Regions from separate parts of the Microbispora sp. CSR-4 genome, predicted to be linked through region 4. Evidence: riboswitches for the same ligand, from Rfam matches in the RefSeq annotation. Region 4 holds a riboswitch; each other region holds the start of a gene.
What was found. Region 4 has a riboswitch for cyclic di-AMP ahead of FLV34_RS21940 (NlpC/P60 family protein). Riboswitches for the same ligand answer to the same signal wherever they lie in the genome.

Region 1 (4,181 bases), on a different contig from region 4:
TCGCCGACGTCGGCCTCGGCTACCTCACCCTCGGCCAGCCGCTCACCACGCTGTCCGGCGGCGAACGGCAGCGGCTCAAGCTCGCCACCCACATGGCAGACAAGGGCGGCGTCTACGTCCTCGACGAGCCGACCGCCGGTCTCCACCTCGCCGACGTCGAGCAACTGCTCGGGCTGCTCGACCGGCTGGTCGACTCCGGCAAGTCGGTCATCGTGATCGAGCACCACCAGGCGGTCATGGCGCACGCCGACTGGATCATCGACCTGGGCCCCGGCGCCGGTCACGACGGCGGCCGGATCGTCTTCGAAGGCACCCCGGCCGACCTCGTCGCCGCCCGCTCCACCCTCACCGGCGAGCACCTCGCGGCCTACGTCGGCGCCTGACCTCGGCCTGTCGCGAATGCCGGTCCGGGCCCGAGGCTCGCCCAAGCTGAGCACGCGACAGCAGGCCGAACCAGTGCGCGTGCCACATGCGATCACCGTCGCCGACCTGATGGGTTCGCCATCGGAATGGCGACGGTGTACCGCAACTCTCTAAGCGCGCAGGCCCGCCGACAACCGCAGGCCCGTCGGCCGGTGGAGCTCGGACATGAGCGCGACCGCCTCATCAGCGTATTCCCCCGGGCTGTGACCTGGGTCGACGTCATCAACCTGGGGTTTGAGCCGCACTCCCTGTTCTGAGGGTCACGAAGCCGTGGAGAACTGGGCCGGTAGGCCGTCCAGCAACTGACTCAGCAGCCCGTATCCGCCATCGACCCGGATCACCTGGCCGGTGACCGTGGCGAACGCGCCGTCCACGAGCGCGGCGATCGGGCGAGCCAAATCCTGCGGCCGCAGCATCGTGCCGGTCACCGACCGGTCACCGAAGTGGCGCCGGATGCCATCGGTGAACACCTCAGCGGTGGCATCGGTACGAACCGCGCCAGGGGCGACGGCATTGACGGTGATGCCGTCCCGTATGGTCTCGCCGGCGATCTGCTGGGCGAAGGCGTTCACCGCGGCTTTGGCAGTGGACTGGGCGGCACTGCCGATGATCAGCTCGGCCGCGGTAGCGGAGACGTAGACGATCCGGCCGGACCGCCGCCGGCGCATGACCGGCAGCACCCGCCGGGTCAGGTGGTAGATGCCGGCCAGCTCATCGCTGATCTTGGCTGCGAACGCCTCCCACGGCACATGCTCCAGCGGGCCGAAAGGCGGCGCCGCGGTGTGGGCGTTGCCCACAAGCACGTCGATCCGCCCGTGCTCGGCGACCACCCGGTCCACCAGCGTGGTCACCTGGGCTTCGTCGGTCACGTCGGCCTGTACCGCCTGCGCGGCGCCGATCTGCTTGACCACCAGCTCCGCGGAGTCGGCGTCTCTCAGATAGTTGACTATCACGTGATAGCCGAGCCGGCCCAACTCGAGCGCGGTCGCGGCTCCGATTCCCCGGCCGGCTCCGCTAACCAGCGCCCAGCAGCGCTATGACCACGGCGTGACTCCTGCCGACCAGGTGATTCTGAGCCAATAATGCAGAATGCGGCGATCTGCACGCGCACGGCTTACGGACGGGCGTCGTCCCGGAGTCGGCGCTCGCGCCTGCCGCGGGCCAGTTCGGTGCCCAGGGCGTCGAGGCGCTGGTTCCAGAAGCGGCGGAAGTGGTCGAGCCAGGTGTCGACCTCGCGGAGCGGCGCCGGGTCGACGGCGTAAAGGCGCCGGGTGCCCTCGGCCCGGACCGTCGCGAAACCGCTCTCCCGCAGCACGCGCAGGTGCTGGGACACCCCGGGCTGGGAGATCCCGAACTCCTCCTGCACGATCGCGCCGATCTCCCCGGCGGGGCGCTCGCCCTCCGCGAGCAGTTCCAGGATCCGGCGGCGCACCGGATCGCCGAGGACGTCGAACGCGTGCATGCCGTCAGGCTCGCAGCTCGCGCTCGCGTAGGTCAATTCGGCAGGAGCCGTACGCTCCCGGCCGGGACGGCGAAGCGCGCCGGGATCACCGGCGCGCTTGTGGGCCGTCGTCGGAACGACGATGGATCGTCCGCCAGAAGGCCGTCCGTCAGGAGGAGGCGGACAGGTCCCCGGGGTACATCGGGTAGCCGTATCCCGCCACCTGCCAGGTGGGACGGGTGCGGGCCTCGACGGCGCCGCCGTCGCCCGTGTTGCCCTCGATGGTCTGGATCGTTCCGTCGCCGTTGTCCTTGACGACGAACCCGACGTGGTTGATGTCGTCGATGTGCTTGCTGCCGCTCCAGGCGAAGAACACCACCGCGCCCGGCTTGGGCGTGTGACCCCAGCGGCCGTGGTCGGCGAACCACTGCGCGTGCTTCACGGTGTACGCGTCGGCGCCCATCACCGGGCCGATGCCGAGCTGCTGGCCCACCCAGGACACGAACATGTCGCACCAGGGGGCGTTGAGGTAGTCGGCGAGCTTGCCGCCGTCGCGGGCGAGGGTCTCGCGGGCGCGCGGCGTGGACATGTACCACTCCTGGAACTTGGTGCCGCCGCCCTTGGCGTTCTCGCTGATCCCGATCTGGCTCCTGGCCAGCTTCAGCACGTCGGCCGAGGTGATCTTGGGCAGCCTGGCGGCGATCTCCGGCATGGACTGCGCGGTCGCCGGACCCTTCCCGGTCGCCGGGTTGTCCGCGTGCGCCGCGGGCGCCGCGATCAGCACGGCCGAGGCGAGGGCTCCGCCCGCGAGGGCAGCGCGGACCCAAGTGGTGAAGACGTGCATGGTGGGGCGTTCTCCCTTACTTCCATGCCACCTACCGGGTTAGCTGACGGGTTCGGGCTGGAAGTCGCCCTACGGCACGCATGCCGATTCACCCCAGGAGAGGTGGGTCCCCGGCTCCGCGCGGACGCGGACTCGGCGGCCGGGCGGCAGGCCGGGATGGCCGGCCGCGTCGGTCTGAGGAGGGCTTCTTGACCATTGAGATGAGCAAGTGCGCCCTGAGCTGCCTAAAAGCTAATAGACCAGGTCAGACCGGTCAAGTAACTACAAGAGGGATTTTACCCGTCAAGTCCGGTACAAAGCGGACGGCAAGGGTACGGTGAGGCGGCCCCCGATCAGCGGGACCCCGCCCCTGACGGCGATCCCGCCCTGCCCCGCCCTCCGCCGCGGGCCCGGCGCGGGGGCGCTACCCCCGCGCCGGGACCCGGAAAAATCTCCCGGCCTCGCTTGACGCGCCCTTGGTCGCGGCGTCGTCAACGGGAGATCGCGTACGCGCCCGTGTCGAGGTCGTCGACGAGGGCCGGGCCGGTGGGCGTCCACCCGAGGAGGGTGCGCGTCGCGGTGCTGGTCGCCGCGAGGTCCATGCCGAAGAAGTTGCCGATCCACCCGAAGTGGTCCGGCACGTCTCCGGGGGCGATCGAGGCGACGGGAAGGCCGAACGCGCGGCCGATCGCCTCCGCGATCACGCGGGTCGGGACGCCTTCCTCGGCGACGGCGTGCAGCCGCGCGCCCGCGGGCGCCTTCTCCAGGCCGAGTGCGACCATGCGGGCGGCGTCGCGCACGTGCACGGCGGACCAGCGGTTGGCGCCGTCGCCCGGGTAACCCGAAACGCCCTTCTCGCGGGCGATCGCGGCGAGGATCGCGATGAAGCCGTGGTCGCCGGTGCCGTGCACGGTCGGCGCGAAGCGCAGGCTCACGGTGTGCACGCCACGCTCGACGAACTCCAGCGCCAGGTTCTCGCTCCCGCCGCGGGGCGAATCGGGGCCGTGGAACGGCGACGGGTCGTCCTCGGTGGCGGGCCGGCCCGGGGCGAAACCGGCGAGTCCCGAGGCGAGCAGGAACGGACGACCGGTTCCCTCCAGCGCCTCGCCGATGGTCTGCACGGCGGCTCGTTCGGTCGCCGCCGTGCCGGCCGGGTCGGACCAGTCGTGCTTGTTCGCGAGATGGATGACGGCGTCGGCGTCCCGGGCGCCCAGGCGGATGCCGTCGAGATCGTCGAGGTCGCCGCGGCGGACCCGGGCCCCCTTGCCCTCCAGGGCGGCGGCGGACGCGTCCGACCTCGCCAGTCCGATGACCTCGTGACCGGCGGCGAGCAGCTCATCGGTCACCGCGGAGCCGATCCATCCGGAGGCTCCGGTGACGAAAACACGCATGAGGAATCTCCTTCGGCGCACCGCCGGCAGGGCGGAGCGACTTCCCGAAAAACTGATGTCTGTGACTGACGTCAGTCACAGACATCACGGTACTCCTTCGTGG
Region 2 (4,181 bases), on a different contig from region 4:
CGGAGATCGGCGAGGACCGGACCTTCCGGCTGGACCGCATCGCGGACGCGAGGACGCTGCCCGGCTCGTTCGAGCCGCCCGCCGGGTTCGATCCGGCGCAGCACGTCCTGGCCGGATTCGCCACGGCTCGATATCGGTACGACGTGGTGCTGCGGATCCAGGGGACGGTCGAGCAGATCCGCGCCCGGCTTCCCGCCGCCGTCGCGACCCTGGCGGATTCCGGGGACGAGGGCTGGCTCCGCGTCGAGGTGCGCGCGGAGCGGCTCGACTGGCTGCCTCCGGTGCTCGCCTCACTCGACCGGCCGTTCGTCATCGAGCGGCCGGACGAGCTGCGCGACCGTGTCGCGGCGCTCGCGGACCGGCTCGCGGCTTCCGCCCGCAGGACCGCAGAGTGACTGCGGGCGGGTGACGGCGGGCGGGTGACTGCGGGCTAAGCGCTGGTCGCCGGCGAACCGGCCGCGTGCAGATGGCGGTCGATCGCGGCGAAGGTGGCCGCCGGCTGTTCGATGTGCGGCAGGTGACCGGCCTCCGGGATCACCTCCAGCCGGCCGTTGGCGAAGGCGCCGGCGTAGGCGGCTCCGTAGGCGGGGGTGACGATCCGGTCGCTCTCCCCCCACACCAGGAGCGCGGGCACGTCGACGTGCCGCAACCGGCGGAGCAGTTTGGGATCGTGCATGTAGGGGTCGCCCGCCAGCGTGCGCATGGTGGCCATGTCGGCCGCCCGGGCTGCGAGCTGGTCGGCGGGGACGCCGGCCGGGTCGACGTAGAAGCGCTGCGAGTCGTGCCAGGCGTATTCGGCCACGCCGCGCGCGTCCAGGGCGAAGAAGTCGCGGATCGGCTCGCCGGGGACGTCCACGCCCACGGCGTCGACCAGCACCAGCCCGGTGATGATCCCCGCCGTGTCGCGTACGGCCATCTCGGCGGCGGTCCAGCCGCCGAGGGAGGAGCCGGCGACGAGAACGTCGCGCAACCCCAGGCGATGCAGGCAGTGCAGGTAGGCGAGGGCGAGGTCGTCGATGCCGGTGAGCCACGGGGGACGGTCGGTGCCGTCCCAGCCGGGATGCACGGGCGTCAGGGTGTGTGCCGTCCGGGAGAGGTGCCCGGCGAGCCCGGCGATCGTGGCGGGGCCGCCGCCGCCGTGCAGGATCAGGGCCGGTCTGCCGGTGCCGGCCTCCGACATGGTGAGGGACAGGTCGCGATCTGCAACAACTCGGGCGGGCGGTCAAACAGGTCCAATATCGGCAGCACCGGGCCCTGGAGAGCGGGCTGTCGGCGATCGGCGCGACGCTCGCCCAGTGGGACGCCCTCCGGGCGATCAGCCGTACCCCCGGGGCGTCGGCCCGGGAGCTGGCCGCGGCGACGTTCCAGACCGAGCAGGCCTTCGGCACCCTCGCCGGGCGGCTCGTGGCCCAGGGATGGATCGAACGCAGGCCCGGGCACGGCAGGCGCATCGAGCACCATCTCACCCCTTCCGGCGAGCGGGTCCTGGAAGCCGGGCGCAAGGTCGCCGACGAGGTGCTCGCCAGGTGCTACACCGCCCTGCCGGACGCGGACCGCGCGACCCTGCTGGCCCTGCTCCGGCGCCTCGTCGTGGAGGACGCGTAGCCTCCGGCCACGCCCTCGGCGGAGATGCGCTGCGCGGCGGCGCGTCTCCACCGAGGGCGTCCCGGGTCAGACGCCGGGGCGTACGGCGGTGAGGAAGCTGCCCCTCCAATAGGCGTTGAGCCTGTCGACACTGACCACCGCGCCGCTGTGGGGGGCGCTGATCACCTTCCTGTGCCCGAGATACATGCCCACGTGGCCGCCGCCACTGGTGAAGATGAGGTCGCCGGGCTTGAGGTGCGACAGCGAGACCCTCTTCTTGGCGTGCCTGAGCATCGCCCACGTCGTACGCGGGAGCTTGACGCCGGCCTTGCGCCAGGCGAACTGGACCAGCCCGGAGCAGTCGAACGCTCCTGGGCCCGTGGCGCCCCACACGTACGGGTCGCCGAGCTGCTTCTTCGCCACCTTGATGGCGCGCTCGGCCTTCTCCTGCTGGAGAGCCGCCTTGGTGAGCTTCCTCGTGGCGGAGTTCTCGGCCACGGGCGCGGGATGCAGGGGGGTGGTCGTTGTGGGGGGCACGGGCGGGATGACCGCCGAGGTGAGGGCGGGGGCGGGGGCGGGGGCCGGGGGTGGGGATGTCACCGTCGCGGACGCGGCGGCTGCGGGGAGTGCGCTCAATGCTCCGGCCGACGCGGTGAGCGCCGCGCTACCGATCGTGACGCAGGCGATGCGGAGCAGAGTGGTGGAGTTGGTGGACAGGAGGATCTCTCCCTTTGGTCTTCCGCTTGCGCCTACCGGGTTAGCTGACGGATTCGGGCAGGGAAGATCGCCCTACGGCGCCGGCGCGCCGATTCACCCCAGACCTTCGTCGAAGGTCGATTGGTTCCCCGGCTCCGAGCCTCCTAGCGGCTCGGATTCGGCATCACCGGCGCCCAGGGGGGCGGAGAGGCGGGGCGACGGCGACTGTGGATGGTCGAACCCGGCGGGGCCGGGTTCGTAACGACGAGGTCACGTGGATCCCGCCGATGGGCAAGGAAACTACCAAGAGCCCCATATCTCCGCAAAGAGCATCAAAAGGATAAGAAGCGCATAAAAGGGATCAACTGCGCGAAGTTGCAGGTCAGAGTGCATCTGCGGAAGAGATGTGGCGCTGGTCACACTCGTCCCATGGCGGGCCTGACCTGCGGAGGAAGGCGAGTAAGCCCTGGCGGCGGCGTACATCCTGACCCTGGAGGCCTTCGGCCCCTCGGCTGCCCGCCTGTGGTCCGGGGGGCGTTGATCGTCGCTTGCGCCGCCCGGCTGCCGCCCTGCACGAGCGGGCGTGACCTGCCGGATGGCTAGTTCGTACGCCAGAAGGCGCCGTTGGCGGAGGGGTCGTCGGGGTCGCCCTGCGGCGCGGTGAACCCGGCGCCCCACAGCGTCGTCGTCCCGGGCCTGCGCGCGATCGAGAACAGGGCGGCGTCGGTGCCGGCCTTCCGGGGGATCGGGGTGCTCCGCCACGTCGAACCCGTGACATGCCACAGGGTGGAGTTCCAGTCGCTCTGCACGATCCACACGCCGCCCGCGCCGTCGGGCTCCACCTCCGTGTACGGCTGGGCGTTGACGGCGCCGACCGAGGCGGTCCACGAGCGGCCGTTCCAGTGCATGACCAGGGGGCGGTCGTAGATCTTGTCGTCGCCCTGGTCGTCGGCGCCCTCCCAGCTCACGCCGCCGACGGCCCACACGTTGCGGGGGCCGAGGACGGCGATGTCGGTGAGCACCGCGGCGGCGTCGCGAGCGGGCAGTTTGATCGCGGGGGTGGGCACCAGCGCCCAGGACTTCCCGTTCCACCGCATGATCGCGGGACGGGTGCCCTTGGCCCCCGCCGCCCAGACGTCACCGGCCTTGTACGCGTCGACGGCGGCGGCGTGGGCCGGCAGCGGGACGCTCCGCCACGACGACCCGTTCCAGTGCCTGGCCGAGGCCGAGGAGTCGGCGACCGCCCAGACGTCCTTCGCGCCCGTGCCGTCGGCGTCCGTCGTGGAGAAGCCGCTGCCGAGCGAGAAGGTGGTCCATGTCCGGCCGTTCCACCGGCTCGCCTTCCCCGGGCCGAAGACCCACACGTTCTTGTCCGAGCCGGCGGTCACGGCCGTCAGCTCGTACGACGGGCTGCCGGGGAGCACCTTCCACGATCGGCCGTCGAACCGCTCGACCAGGCCCCGCCGCGTGCCGTTCACGACCCGGTGGCCGGCCGCCCACACCGACCCGTTGCCGAGGACCGTCACGTCGTCGAGCACGTCGTCCCCGGGCAGGGTGTTCACCTTGGCCAGCCGCCACGTGGGCGCGGTCTCCCCGGCCTGGCCGCCCTGGTGGGCCGCTCCCGAGGCCGCCGCGGCCGGCAGGAACGCCAGCCCGATCGCCGATATGCCCGAGACGAGTACGGTGCGCACGATGCTTCCCCTTCCGCTCACCAGTACGACGTTTGACCGAGGGGAGTCGTTCACACGTCGCGGAAGGGCCGGAGTCACTTCTTCTCCGTCCACGGCTCGTACGCGTCGTCACCGGGGAGCACCCAGATCTTCGCGTCGGGCCTGACCAGGCTCCGCACCCGCGTCACCACGCCGGTCGTCTTCGAGACCCGGTAGACCGTCACTCCGGTT
Region 3 (4,181 bases), on a different contig from region 4:
GGGAGCGACGAGACCGCGCCCGCCAAGGGCGATGGGTGGGATCGCGGCGCGGCCCGGTCTGGAGCAACCCATGTCCGGCGGGGTGTGTCAGCATGGCCTGCTCATGGTGGCGGGCATTGGCACACAGCCCCTTCGCACGCTGCCCCTTCGCACGCTGCCCCTTCGGACACAGCACCTTCGGACATAGCGTCTTCGGGCGCGACGGCTTCGGTCGCGACGGCTTCGGATGCGCCGCCATCGCAGGCGGCGCACTCGCAGGCAGCGCCTACGGAGGTGGCGCCTTCGGAGGCGGCGTGGCCGGACCCTCCGCCCGAGGACGCCTCCGCACGTCACACCCACGCCGGGCCTGGGCCTGCGGGGGACTGCCGGCATGGCCACAGCACGTGCCGGTGCGACGGCCAGGGCGCGTGCCGGTGCTGCGGCGAGGCGCGGTGCTCGCGTGCGACGCAGGCGTCGGGGACATCGGGACCGTCGGGAGCGACGCCCGGCGGGCCCGGACCGGAGCGGGAGACACCACCCGGATGGGCATCGGAAACGGCACCGGGAGCCGGGCGAGCGACACCGGAGACGGCGCAGGAGGCATCGCAAGGAGCCGCACAGGGGGCATCGCGGGGGGCGGCGCAAGGTGGGTCACCGGGATCTCCGGGTGCGTCGGCGGGCGCGATGCCCGGGGCGTTCTTGGGTGCGTCGTTGGGAGCGTCGGCAGGCACGCTGCTGGGGGCGTCGTTGGGGATGGCACCGGGGACAGCGCCGGGGTTGTTGCTGGCGACCGGGCAGGTGCTGCCCGTCTCCAGCGTGCATCGGCTCGCCCGGACCTCGACTCTGGTGCGGATCGTCATGAACGCCGAGGGACAGGTGCTGGACATGGGGCGCAAGGTCCGTCTGGCGACTCCTGCCCAGCGGCGGGCCATCTTCGCCCGGTACGCCACGTGCTGGATCGACGGCTGCCCGCTGCCGGCGACCATGTGCCAGATCGACCACGCCGACAACTGGAGCACCGGCGGGCTCACGGACCTGAAGCTGCTGGGCCCGGCGTGCCAGTTCCACAACCGCGACCGCTACCAGCACCCCGAGCGCTACACCCGCCGCAACGTAGGCGAAGACCGCTGGGCCTTCACCTACCACCGCCTCGGACGAGCCCGACGACTACACGAGTAAGGCGGGAGGCAGGCGGTGGAGGACCCACAGGCCGGCCCGGGCGACGCACGGACCGGCCCCGGAGGCTGCGGGCGTGAGGCGTGAGGCGGGAGCGTGGGCGATGCGCAGGGCAGGCCCAGGCTGACGCGCGGACAGACCCGGCGACTACGCGAGCGAGGGGAGCGCCAAGACAGCCGGAAGCCCTCGACCGCGTCGGCACTCGGCCCAGCAGACCCCGCGCCGGCAGACACGCGCGAGCAGGCCCGCGCTGGCAGAGCCGCGCCGGCAGACCCCGCGCCGGCAGACCCGCGCTGGCAGAGCCGCGCCGTACGGCGTGGTGTGGCGCATCTCACCGCGGGCGGCCCGCGACCGTGAGGACCTGCGGAAGCAGGGAACGGCGACAGCCGGGATGATCCCCTTTACAGGCCATTTGGCCGTGTCTTACTTGTTATCTACTAAGCTTCCCGTGTGTCTCGCCGGTGAGCGGTCCTCAACCCGAGGACGACCGGCGACCGCCGAATCCCGGAAGTCATCGATCCCGGGAACCGGGGACCCACGTCTCTTGGGGTGAATCCGGACCATCCGGTAGGGCTACTCCTGGCCCGAACCCGTCAGCTAACCCGGTAGGCGGCCAAGGAGAGGAGAGCGTGGAGTGTCGGCTCCACCTGCCCACCCGGTCCGCGTCGTGTCGCCGGACCACCTGCCCGCCCTGGAACGTCTCCAGGCTTCCGGGGTGATGGCGCGCCCGTGACGGGCTGCCACATCTCCCGTTTCTGATTCCGCCCCGCCGTGGCGTGTCCCCGGACGGTCATGCCGTCATGCCGCACGCCCGCGGGCCGGTTCGTCATGTCTCGAAGCGCGCCATGAGGAGCCCCCGATTTCCACCGATCCGATAGCTCGACAGCTGCTCGACGCCGTACGCCCCGAGCTGGGCTACCGCGAACGAGCCGGGAAACACACCAAGTTCGGCGAGTGGTACGCCGAAAACGTCGCCAAGGACCCCGACTTCAAGGCCGCCCCGTGGTGCGACATGTTCGTCTCCTGGGCGGCCGACCGGGCCGGGGTGCAGGACCATGTCGGCGAGTTCGCGCTGACCACGCGGCACGCCAAGTGGTTCGAGAAGCACCACGCCTGGAGCGACAAGCCCGAGCCGGGCGCCGTGGTCTTCTTCGCCTGGTCAGGGTCCAAGAAGATCCGCGACATCGACCACGTCGGCATCGTCGAGAAGGTCGTCGGCCGGAAGGTCCACACGATCGAGGGCAACGTCGACGGCGTGTGGCTGAAGCGCAAGGTCCGCGACACGAGCACGATCGTCGGGTACGGCCTGCCGCGCAAGGTCAAGGTGACGCCGAAGACGCCGGTGACGATCCAGCCCATGGCGGCCGTGAACGCGAGCGTCCAGAGCGCCGCTGCGCCCGCCACCAGGAACATGGCGGCCACGCAGGGGAAGCCGCTCGACATCGTGTGCTCGCCGGGCGACGCCGTCCTGTCGGCCGGTCTGCTGTTCGCGGTGGTCTCCACCGCCGTGACCGGGATACGGGTCAAGACCGCGGCGGCGTCGTCCGACGGACGGCACCGCAAGCGCGGGTGACCTCCCCCTTCCGGATCTCCCGCCGCTCATAGGGACTCCAGCCCGGGCCTTGGGACCTCCGGCCCGGCCCTGGCGATCTCCGGCCCGGCCCTGGCGATCTCCGGCCCGATCAGGGGAACCTCCGGCCGGTCCGAAACGGCCAGGGCTTCGAACGCCATACTCGACGGCGCCACGCTCGTCGGCGACGTGTTCGACGGCGACGTGTTCGACGGCGACGTGTTCGACGGCGACGTGCTCGCCGCTTCCGCCGTGGCGACTGCCACGGCGAGCACGGCGCCGGTCCGGGCCGTCACGGTGCCCTGACCCGGCATGCTGACCCGGCAGGTCAACCAGGCAGGCCGCTCAGCATGCTCTTCATCTCCTTGATCTCGGCCGACTGGCTGGAGATGATCGACTCCGCCAGCCTACGCGCCGGCTCGTAGCTTCCGCCGCTCAGCTCGTCGCGCGCCATGGTGACGGCGCCTTCGTGGTGCCGGATCATCATCGTGAGGAAGGCCCGGTCGAAGTCCCGTCCGGACAGCCCTTCGAGACGCCGCATGTCCTCGGGGGACATCATCCCGGGCATGGCGTGATGCGTCGGCGCCGGGCTCTCCCCGGGCACCTGTTCGCCCCAGGTCGTGAGCCAGCCGCTCATCGTCCGGATCTCGGGAGCCTGCGCGGCCTCGATCCGCCGGGCGAGCCGCGCGACCCGGGCGTCCGCCGCCCGGTCTTCGGCCAGTCGCCCCATCTCCACCGCCTGCTGATGATGGGGGATCATCATCCGGGCGAACATGACGTCCTGGTCGTTGTGGTCGGCCGTCGTTGTCGGCGGCGTTGTCGGCGGCGGCGTCGGGTCGCTGGGCGCGGTGGGCACACCGGGTGAGGAAGGCGTCGCGGCCGAGGCGGCGGTGCCGTACGCGCCGCCCGTGCCGGCCAGCAGACCGGCTGTCAGCAGGGCGACCGGCAGGACACGTCCGTTCATCGGCCAACACCTCCGTACGTCCCGGCGGCTGGTCGAGGACCGGCGCCGCCCCGCCCGCGGTGCCGGCGGCGGCGCCACCCCCGGTGCGCCGTCGCCGCACGAACCGTGTGGCGAACCTGGTCCTCCTGTCGTACCCGTGGAACGTTCCCGTCAGCCGTTGAACGTGATCCTGAACCGGTAGTTGTCGCCGTAGGTCGAGCCGCGGATGGTGAACGCCGCGCTCCCCGAGCTCACCCGGCCCGAGACCGTGGCCCCGGCGTTGACGGCGTAGAGGAAACGAGACGTGCCGAGATCGCGGCAGGGGACGATGGTCTTCTCGCCGTAGAAATGGTTGAACGTGGCCCCTTCGGCGCGGTGGCTGTCGACCAGCTTGCCGGACCAGGAGGTGCCCGATCGGCTGGTGACCCAGTAGCCCAGCAGGAGTTTCGGGTCGCGTACGTTACCGCCGAGATCGCGGGCCGACGCGGTGACAACGTGGGCGGAGCCGAACTG
Region 4 (4,181 bases):
GCGCCGCTACAGCGAGTTGGCGAGGACGATCGCCGGAGTCAGCCAGAAGATGCTCACGCAGACGTTGCGGACGATGGAACGCGACGGCCTGGTGTCACGCACGGTCACTCCGTCGGTGCCGGTGAGGGTCGACTATCGGCTCACGCCGCTGGGCGAGGACCTCATGCCGCTGCTCGAAGCGATCAAGCGCTGGGCCGAGATCCACATGGAGGATGTCGAAGCGGCCAGGCAGGCGTACGACCGCCGCTCCGGCCACCGACCTTGACGACCTTCAGGCGAGGCGTTTACCTTCCCTGAAGGGTGGGCCGACGACATCGTCGTGGGGGAGGGCGGACGATGGGTGTTCCCGAGGTCGTCTACCGAGGTGACAATCCTGCCTCGGACCTTGAGCGTGCCGGTCTCACCGAAGAGGATCTGCTTCTCCTCGCGGAGCTGGCCAAGGGAGTGACAGCAGACCGGGTGGGCCGCAGTCTCGACGTCAGCGGCCGAACCGTGCGGCGCCGGTTGCGGTGCATCTGCGACCGCATCGGTGTGGCGACGGCGATCGAGGCGGTCGCCTGGGCGGCACGCCGCCGCCTCATCTGAGTGTTTCATCTAAGCGCGTTATCCGACTGCGTTGTCCGGCCGCGTTCGCTGCGAAAGGGACCGGCGCCCCTCCAACGGAGGAGGGGCTCTCCGAAAAGGCCCCCGGAAAGGCTCCCCGGGAAGGCTCCCCGGAAAGGCCCCCGGGAAGGCTCCGTGGAAGAGCGCCCGCAGACAGAGGCCCTCGCAGACCGAGGCGCTCCGTAGACGAAGGGCTCCGTAGACCGAGGCCCCTGTGACAGAGGCTCCGTGGTCAGAGGCCCCGTGGTCAGAGGCCCCGTGGCCAGAGACTCAGTCGGCGACGCGCACCGCGCCCGCGAACGGCCGGCCGTCGATCTTCGCGATGTGGACGACGTCTCCTGTGCGCGGCGCGTGGATCATGTAGCCGTTGCCGATGTAGATGCCCACGTGGTGCAGGTCGGAGTAGAAGAACACCAGGTCGCCGGGGCGGAGCTGGTCACGCGGGATGTGCGTGCCGGCCGTCCACTGGTCGCCCGTGTAGTGCGGCAGGCTGATCCCGACGGACTGGTAGGCCGCCATGACCAGGCCGGAGCAGTCGAAGGAGCCGGGCCCATCGGCGCCCCACACGTACGGCTTGAGCTGCTGCGCGAGGGCCCAGCGCGCCGCCTGGGCGGCCTTGCCGTCACCGATGATGGGGAAGTCCGTCCTCGTGCGCGTCTCTCTGCCGATCGTCTGGGAGACCTGCCGGTAGAGGCTGCTCTCGGTCTTCTTGATCAGACTGGTGATCTTGTCGCGCCGGGCGTCGAGGCCGCTGAGGAGCTTCTTGACCTCGGCCTGCCGGGCGGAGGCGCTCTGCCTGGCCCGCGCGGCGGCGTCCATGGCCTTGGTGACCTCCGCGACCTCCTGGCTCTGCTGCAGCTCCAGCGCGTACGTCGTGGAGGCCTGGTCGAGGTAGCGCCGGGGGTCGATGTCGCTGTCGATGAGCGCGAGCGCGTTGCCGAGCCCGTTGGTCATGTAGGAGTGCTGCGCGAGGGCGCTCGCCTTCTGCCGGCGGACCTCCAGCTCGGCCTCGCTCTTGGCAAGGTTCTTCTTGGCGAGGTCGGCGGACCGCTCGGCCGCCTTCAGACGCACCCGCTCGCCGTTGTACTGCTCGGTGAGCGTCTCGATTTCGTCGTAGAGGTCCTCGACCTGCTTGGTGAGCTGCTTGAGGCTCGGCTTCGGGTCGGCGGTGGCGCTGACGACCGGGGCGCCGAACGTGATCGCGCTGATCGCGAGTCCGACGAACGCCAAACGGCGGAGGGGACCCGGACCGGCCGTGCCGGATCCGGATCGCCGGCCGCGGGCGTGCCTGCCCGCCGGCCTCTTGCCACGCATGCGCAACCGAGCTCCTCTCCCATGTGCGCCCCGCGGCGGGCCCGTCGTCGAGACGGGGCCGTACGGCGGGGCGCTGCTGAGCGCCTACCGGGTTAGCTGACGGGTTCGGGCCGGAGTAGCCCTACCTGGCGGATTCACCCCTTGTCGATCTGAGACCGAACCGATCCTGGATCCTGCAGTTGGGTCCCCGGCTCCCCTTCGCACTCGGTGCTTCGAAGATTCGGCGCCCGGTCGCCGCGAGCGCTCACGATGACCGGCATCGTCGCTGGACGATAGTGCACCGCGAGTTCTTGCTCAACCAGAACTCCGAAACCCGTCTAGGTTTGACAACCAAAGGATCACGGTCGGATCACGGGATCGGTTGTGAAACGTCCGTGTTCACAAGGGTTTGGAGCGATCCGAGAGTTTGGATGTGCTGCTCGGGCTGGTGAAAAAACTGGGACAAAAGTGGACAGTGGCCTTGGGGTGTGACCGTGCGTCCGTCCGCGTCCGGGCGGCTACACACGGTCAGAACTCATGTGGGGTCTGGCGTTTGGGGATGACCGTTATCCGGGGGACGCTCCGCGCATGGGATCAGGCCGCGCTGCGGCTAGGCTGACCGGTCATGGAGCAGGTCGCCGCGCAGACGCCCAGTGAGTCGGGTGCCACGGCCGTGACGGTGCGCCGGGCCAGGACGCCGGACGTCCGGGCGATCCGGCGTCTCGTCGACGCGTACTCCGGCAACGGGCCCCGCCTGCTCAAGAAGAGCACGGTCACGCTGTATGAGGACGTCCAGGAGTTCTGGGTGGCCGAGACGGCCGGGCAGGTCGTCGGCTGCGGCGCGCTGCACGTGCTGTGGGAGGACCTCGCCGAGATCAGGACCGTCGCGGTGGACCCCGCGGCGCGCGGCGGGGGCATCGGCCACCGGATCGTCGCCGCGCTCATCGAGACCGCCAGGGACCTCGGCGTGCGGAGGGTCTTCTGCCTCACGTTCGCGGTGGACTTCTTCGCCAGGCACGGTTTCCGGCCCATCCAGGGCACCCCGGTCTCCCCTGAGGTCTACGCGGAGCTCCTGGCGTCGTACGACGAGGGTGTCGCCGAGTTTCTCGACCTGGAGCACGTGAAGCCGAACACGCTGGGGAACACCCGGATGTTGCTGCACCTCGACCGTCATTGATCACCATTGATGGGCATTGATCATCGATCTTGACGGTGGTTGTCGACTGTTGCAAAGGTGACTGTTGATACGCCTGTCGCTACTTTTGGCAATATCAGCGTGTGCTACAGACGTGCGGCGCATGCGTCTTCGAAACGAGGTGACACGGTGAGCACCGGACAGCCGCCGTACCCCCAGGACGAGTCGGACGGAACGCCACCGCCGTCATCGAACCCCGGGTACAACACGGACAGACAACCCCAGGAATACGACCCCGACGTCACGGTGGTCAGCTATCGCGGGCAGCACACGGGTCCGCAGCAGCCGCCCGCCTACGACCCCGCTCAGGGCGGCTACGGCCAGCAGCAGGGCTACGGCGCCCAGCAGCAGCCGTACGGCCAGCAGGGCTATGGTCAGCAGGCCCCGCAGGCCCAGCAGCAGTACGGCCAGCAGACCGGTCCCCAGGACTACGGCCAGCAGCAGGGCTATGGGCAGCAGCAGGGTTATGGTCAGACCGGGCCGCAGCAGGGTCACCCCCAGCAGGGCTATGGTCAGACCGGCCCGCAGCAGCCGTACGGCCAGCAGCAGGGCTACGGCGCTCAGCAGCAGCCCGGTTACGGTCAGCAGGGTTACGGCCAGCCGCAGGCCCAGCAGCCATATGGTCAGGACCAGTACGGCCAGCAGCAGGGCTATGGGCAGCAGCAGGGTTATGGCCAGACCGGGCCGCAGCAGGGTCACCCCCAGCAGGGCTATGGTCAGACCGGCCCGCAGCAGCCGTACGGCCAGCAGCAGGGCTACGGCGCTCAGCAGCAGCCCGGTTACGGCCAGCAGGGCTACGGCCAGCCGCAGGCCCAGCAGCCGTACGGCCAGGACCAGTACGGGCAGCAGCAGTTCGCCCAGCCGAGCCCCCAGGCGGGCTATGGGCAGCAGCCCGGTTATGGCCAGCAGCCGTACGGCCAGCCCGCCTATGGTCAGCCCGGCTACGGCCAGCCGTACGCGCCCGCCGGCCCGATCCCGCCCGGCGCCCCGGCTCCGCTCGCGGAGTGGTGGCAGCGTCTCGTCGCCCGCATCATCGATGGCGTGATCGTCGGTATTCCGCTCGGGATCATCACGGTCGTGGTCGCGGCCA

Region 1: another riboswitch for cyclic di-AMP. It lies ahead of FLV34_RS32300 (CHAP domain-containing protein); the one in region 4 lies ahead of FLV34_RS21940 (NlpC/P60 family protein).
Region 2: another riboswitch for cyclic di-AMP. It lies ahead of FLV34_RS06935 (C40 family peptidase); the one in region 4 lies ahead of FLV34_RS21940 (NlpC/P60 family protein).
Region 3: another riboswitch for cyclic di-AMP. It lies ahead of FLV34_RS37735 (CHAP domain-containing protein); the one in region 4 lies ahead of FLV34_RS21940 (NlpC/P60 family protein).

What each region holds. Positions count from the first base shown of each region.
Region 1 covers NZ_VJVX01000059.1:13,291-17,471, forward strand. The annotation lists gene FLV34_RS32285 (excinuclease ABC subunit UvrA) at 1-383, shown strand, start outside; gene FLV34_RS32290 (SDR family NAD(P)-dependent oxidoreductase) at 684-1,445, opposite strand; gene FLV34_RS32295 (helix-turn-helix transcriptional regulator) at 1,538-1,885, opposite strand; gene FLV34_RS32300 (CHAP domain-containing protein) at 2,034-2,708, opposite strand; cyclic di-AMP (ydaO/yuaA leader) riboswitch at 2,723-2,856, opposite strand; gene FLV34_RS32305 (SDR family oxidoreductase) at 3,179-4,078, opposite strand.
Region 2 covers NZ_VJVX01000005.1:25,192-29,372, forward strand. The annotation lists gene FLV34_RS06920 (YafY family protein) at 1-395, shown strand, start outside; gene FLV34_RS06925 (alpha/beta fold hydrolase) at 431-1,180, opposite strand; gene FLV34_RS06930 (MarR family winged helix-turn-helix transcriptional regulator) at 1,276-1,605, shown strand; gene FLV34_RS06935 (C40 family peptidase) at 1,672-2,121, opposite strand; cyclic di-AMP (ydaO/yuaA leader) riboswitch at 2,316-2,474, opposite strand; gene FLV34_RS06940 (hypothetical protein) at 2,880-3,971, opposite strand; gene FLV34_RS06945 (hypothetical protein) at 4,046-4,181, opposite strand, start outside.
Region 3 covers NZ_VJVX01000099.1:4,173-8,353, reverse strand. The annotation lists gene FLV34_RS37740 (DUF222 domain-containing protein) at 1-1,158, shown strand, start outside; cyclic di-AMP (ydaO/yuaA leader) riboswitch at 1,641-1,783, shown strand; gene FLV34_RS37735 (CHAP domain-containing protein) at 2,015-2,728, shown strand; gene FLV34_RS37730 (DUF305 domain-containing protein) at 3,054-3,689, opposite strand; gene FLV34_RS37725 (hypothetical protein) at 3,840-4,181, opposite strand, start outside.
Region 4 covers NZ_VJVX01000030.1:2,672-6,852, reverse strand. The annotation lists gene FLV34_RS21955 (helix-turn-helix domain-containing protein) at 1-265, shown strand, start outside; gene FLV34_RS21950 (LuxR C-terminal-related transcriptional regulator) at 337-585, shown strand; gene FLV34_RS21940 (NlpC/P60 family protein) at 874-1,833, opposite strand; cyclic di-AMP (ydaO/yuaA leader) riboswitch at 1,984-2,137, opposite strand; gene FLV34_RS21935 (amino-acid N-acetyltransferase) at 2,522-3,073, shown strand; gene FLV34_RS21930 (RDD family protein) at 3,221-4,181, shown strand, end outside.